2 regions of the Shinella sp. HY16 genome follow, and region 1 is predicted to be linked to the other one. Evidence: predicted binding sites of a transcription regulator. Region 1 holds the regulator's gene; the other holds the start of a gene.

Region 1 (2,201 bases):
GGAATGGCGTCCAGCGCGCGGCGCAGATTGTCCGACACGGCCAGCATGTCGCGGGCAAAGCCGGCGACGGAGTAGGACTTGGCATCCTTCACGTCGCGTTCGGTGCGGCGACGCAGGTTGTCCATCTCGGCGGCGAGACGCAGGTACTTGTCCCTGAGATCGGCATTTTCCGCGCGCAGCGCATCGACCGGATCCGGCTCCGCCGGATCACCCGCCTCTTCCGGCGCATACGTGTCGGCGGCAAGAATGTTCTCTACCGCTTCGTCAGGTCCATGGTTCTTGTTCTCGTCGGTCATGACGTACTCCGAATTCCATCTTGTAAGGGTTTGGGCCCGATATCGAGCTTTGATCCCGAAAAATCAAGGGCTGATGCCCGGTTTGCAGGCCGTCAGCGTGAAAGCCGCGAGATCAGCTGGGCGGTGTAGTCCACCATGGGCACGATCCGGGAATAGTTGAGCCGCGTCGGCCCGATAACGCCGACGGCGCCGACGATCTTGTCGTCACCGTCGCGATAGGGGGCGACGATCAGCGAGGAACCGGACAACGAGAAGAGCTTGTTTTCCGAGCCGATGAAGATACGCACGCCCGGCCCCGTCTCGGCCAGGTTCAGGAGCTCGATCAGGCTGTCCTTGCGCTCGAGGTCGTCGAAGAGCATGCGCAGGCGATCGATATCCTCGGCGCCGGCGAGCCCCTCCAGGAGGTTCGCCCGGCCGCGCACGATGAGCCGCGTCGGCTTGCCCTCATCGAAACCACCGGACCAGACCATCAGCCCGCGCTCGACGAGGTCCTGCGACAGCTTGTCCAGCTCGCCGCTGATTTCTCCGCGCAACCGCTCCAGCTGGGCGCGCGCCTCCAGCAGCGTGTTACCGGCAAGGTGGGCGTTGAGAAAATTGGCGGCCTCGGTGAGCTGCGAACTCGTGACGCCCGCCGGAAGCTCTATGATGCGGTTCTCCACCAGGTCGTGATCGCCCACCAGCACGACGAGCGCCTTGGTCGGCTCCAGCCGGATGAACTCGACATGTTTCAGGATGGCGTCGTTCTTCGTGGTGATGACGAGGCCGGCCCCGCGCGACATGCCCGACAGCGCCTGGCTCGCCTCGTTCATCATGGTCTCGACGGCGGTGTGCTTCTGGCCGTGCGGGCGCACATGGCGCTCGATCGAGGCGCGGTCCTCCGACGAAATGTTGCCCACCTGCATGAAGGCATCGACGAAGAAGCGCAGGCCAAGCTGCGTCGGAAGACGTCCGGCGCTGATATGCGGCGAATAGATGAGGCCGAGTTCCTCAAGATCGCTCATCACATTGCGCACGGAGGCCGGCGAGAGCGACATGGGCAGAATGCGCGACAGGTTGCGCGAGCCGAGAGGCTCGCCGCTTTCCAGATAGCTTTCGACGATACGGCGGAAGATTTCGCCCGAACGCTCGTCGAGCGCTGCCTGACTGTCAGGACCCGGAGATTTCTTCAAAACCATCTTTCCGCTGCAAACCCTGTTATCCGACAGGAATATAGTGATTTCGCAAGAGAGCGCAAAACGGATTTTCCCGCCGCGATTTTCCGCCGCAAGGCGCCAAAACACAAGCCTTGCCCCGCGCTGCCATTCCCTCGCCCGGCGATCTGGTCTAAAGCAGCTTCCCAGATAATTCAGACAGGAGTTCGCAATGCGGCCGTCCGGCAGAAAAACCGACCAGATGCGCAAGGTTTCCTTCGAGCGCAATATTTCCAAACATGCCGAAGGCTCCTGTCTCGTCAAGTTCGGCGACACGCATGTGCTCGTCACGGCCAGCCTTGAAGACAAGACGCCGCCATGGCTGCGCAACAGCGGCAAGGGCTGGGTCACCGCCGAATACGGCATGCTGCCCCGCGCCACCGGCGACCGCATGAGGCGTGAAGCCGCTGCCGGCAAACAGGGCGGCCGCACGCAGGAAATCCAGCGCCTCATCGGCCGCTCGCTGCGCGCCGTCGTCGATCTCGAAGCGCTCGGCGAGCGCCAGATCACCGTCGACTGCGACGTCATCCAGGCTGACGGCGGCACGCGTACGGCGTCCATTACCGGTGCCTGGATCGCCCTTCACGACTGCCTGAAGTGGATGGAAGCCCGCAACATGATCAAGGTGGAGAAGGTCCTGAAGGACCATGTCGCCGCGATCTCCTGTGGCATCTTCGCCGCCCAGTCGGTCATCGACCTCGACTATCTCGAGGAT
Region 2 (2,201 bases), on a different contig from region 1:
GAAGGTTCGACAGCTTCTTCTCATGAATGAGAATGTAGGGTTCTTCGAGTTCGACACGCATTTTGTCCTGATTGGTCACAAAATACGGGCTGAGATAGCCGCGATCGAACTGCATGCCTTCGACCACTTCGAGTTCGGTGTCCGCGGTCTTTGCCTCCTCGACCGTAATGACGCCCTCATTGCCGACCTTTTCCATGGCTTGCGCGAGATAACGGCCAATTTCCTCATCGCCGTTCGCGGAAATGGTTCCGACCTGCGCGATCTCCGAGTTGCTTGTGATCTTGCGCGCATTCTTCTTGAGATCTTTCACCACGGCATCGACGGCGAGATCGATGCCGCGTTTCAGGTCCATGGGGTTCATACCGGAAGCAACCGCCTTGGCGCCTTCCTTGACGATGGCCTGGGCGAGCACAGTTGCGGTCGTCGTGCCATCGCCAGCGAGATCATTGGTTTTCGAGGCGACCTCGCGCAGCATCTGCGCGCCCATGTTCTCGAACTTGTCCTCAAGCTCGATTTCCTTGGCGACCGACACCCCATCCTTGGTGATGCGCGGCGCGCCGTAGGACTTGTCGATCACGACATTGCGCCCCTTGGGGCCAAGGGTCACTTTCACAGCATTTGCTAGCACATCGACCCCACGCAGCATGCGTTCACGGGCGTCGGTGCTGAACTTGACGTCTTTGGCAGCCATTTCTTTAACTCCTCAATAGGCAGCTTGTGACTGGTTGGATGGGTGGGACCGCTCAGGCGGCTTTCTTCTGTTCGGCTCGGCCCTTGAGGATGCCCATGACATCGCTTTCCTTCATGATCAGCAGATCCTCGCCGGCGATCTTGATCTCCGTGCCAGACCACTTGCCGAAGAGGATGCGGTCACCGACTTTGACGTCGAGCGGCTGAACCTGCCCGGCGTCGTTGCGCGCGCCCGGGCCGACGGCGATCACCTCGCCCTCTTGCGGCTTTTCCTTGGCAGTGTCGGGAATGATGATCCCGCCCTTGGTCTTTTCATCAGATTCAACCCTGCGAACGAGAATGCGATCGTGAAGCGGTCGGAACGACATGTTTTCCTCCAATGGACAAACAGTGATGACGATGTTCACCCGGAGCCGGACCGGATGACCGGTCCGGGCGGGTACAGGACCTCTCATGAGCGCCCTGCGCGCAAAAATCTGGATTGTCGATTTTCTCATTTCAAGAGGCTGGCCGAAAAAAATCAGCACTCGTCGGAAGTGGCTGCTAAAATACTGTAATGCTACGATAAAATCGAATTTGAACAATGAAATTTGTTGATGATCGTGAATGATGGCGGCATCATTCCGGGGTCGAACAACGGAGATGAAAGCATGCGGTTTGCATCAGATCTCGAGCGCCAGCTCCAAGGCTACGTGTAGCGGCTTGCCAACATAAGCGCCTCTGCTCGCAAACATCGGCATTTTCTGCTCGAATTATCTGACAATGGAGCGGGCGTCGTGCTCACGCTCTTTGCCAATGTGCTCGCAAACATCCGGGTCTGCTTGCAAACATCCGCCACGTGCTCAGATTAATTGCCAGCGACGGCATGGTCAAACCGGGACGCCTGCCTGTCGTAGTTGCTCGGTCAGCTGACGGGAATATTCGGGATCAAGGGTGCCCGCCAGGAAGGCGCGGATATACGGACATGCGCTGTGGCTTTCCCTCCTTGGCGCTTCGGGTGCAGGAGGTTCTGCAGCATGATCCGTTGTCAGGGCATCTCTTCGTCTTCAGGGGCCGCAGATCGGATATTTTGAAGATCATCTGGCATGATGGTCTGGGCGCCTGCCTTTTTACCCGGCGGCTGGAGAAGGGCCGGTTTATCTGGCCGAATATGGGATAGCATCCGTCAAGGTGGTGTAGAATTGGGACCGGGCCGTCATGATCAGGCGGCTCTGGGTGAAATTTCTCCATCGCAGCTACGCGAGGAGGTAGAGCTGAGTTTAAGTGCTGTCATTGAAGTTTCACGAGCCTGATAAACGGACGTCATATGTCGCCCATAGTGATGCAAATATTCAATCGATGCACCACTAACGATCAGGATTATTGTGATGCTGGCTCTGAACGGAGTTGCCGTGACCTATGCCAACGGCACCCAAGCTTTGAAGACAACGACATTGACGTTCAACCAGGGTCAGTTCGTCGTGCTCCTCGGTAGATCCGGCGCAGGCAAATCTACCCTCATCCGGACACTC

The links. Region 1 encodes HrcA, which represses chaperone genes, less so after heat shock. Its sites were predicted from a motif close to GTTAGCACTCNCNNNNNGNGAGTGCTAAC; they were not measured.
Region 2: a site for HrcA is predicted at 1,210-1,238, ahead of K0P03_RS20615 (co-chaperone GroES). Genes of this name have one in related genera too.

The regions. Positions count from the first base shown of each region.
Region 1 is NZ_JAHYXL010000001.1:6,694-8,894, reverse strand. Features, by position in the region: gene grpE (nucleotide exchange factor GrpE) at 1-296, opposite strand, end outside; gene hrcA (heat-inducible transcriptional repressor HrcA) at 389-1,465, opposite strand; gene rph (ribonuclease PH) at 1,659-2,201, shown strand, end outside.
Region 2 is NZ_JAHYXL010000002.1:108,930-111,130, forward strand. Features, by position in the region: gene groL (chaperonin GroEL) at 1-691, opposite strand, end outside; gene K0P03_RS20615 (co-chaperone GroES) at 744-1,058, opposite strand; gene tnpB (IS66 family insertion sequence element accessory protein TnpB) at 1,655-1,849, shown strand; gene phnC (phosphonate ABC transporter ATP-binding protein) at 2,058-2,201, shown strand, end outside.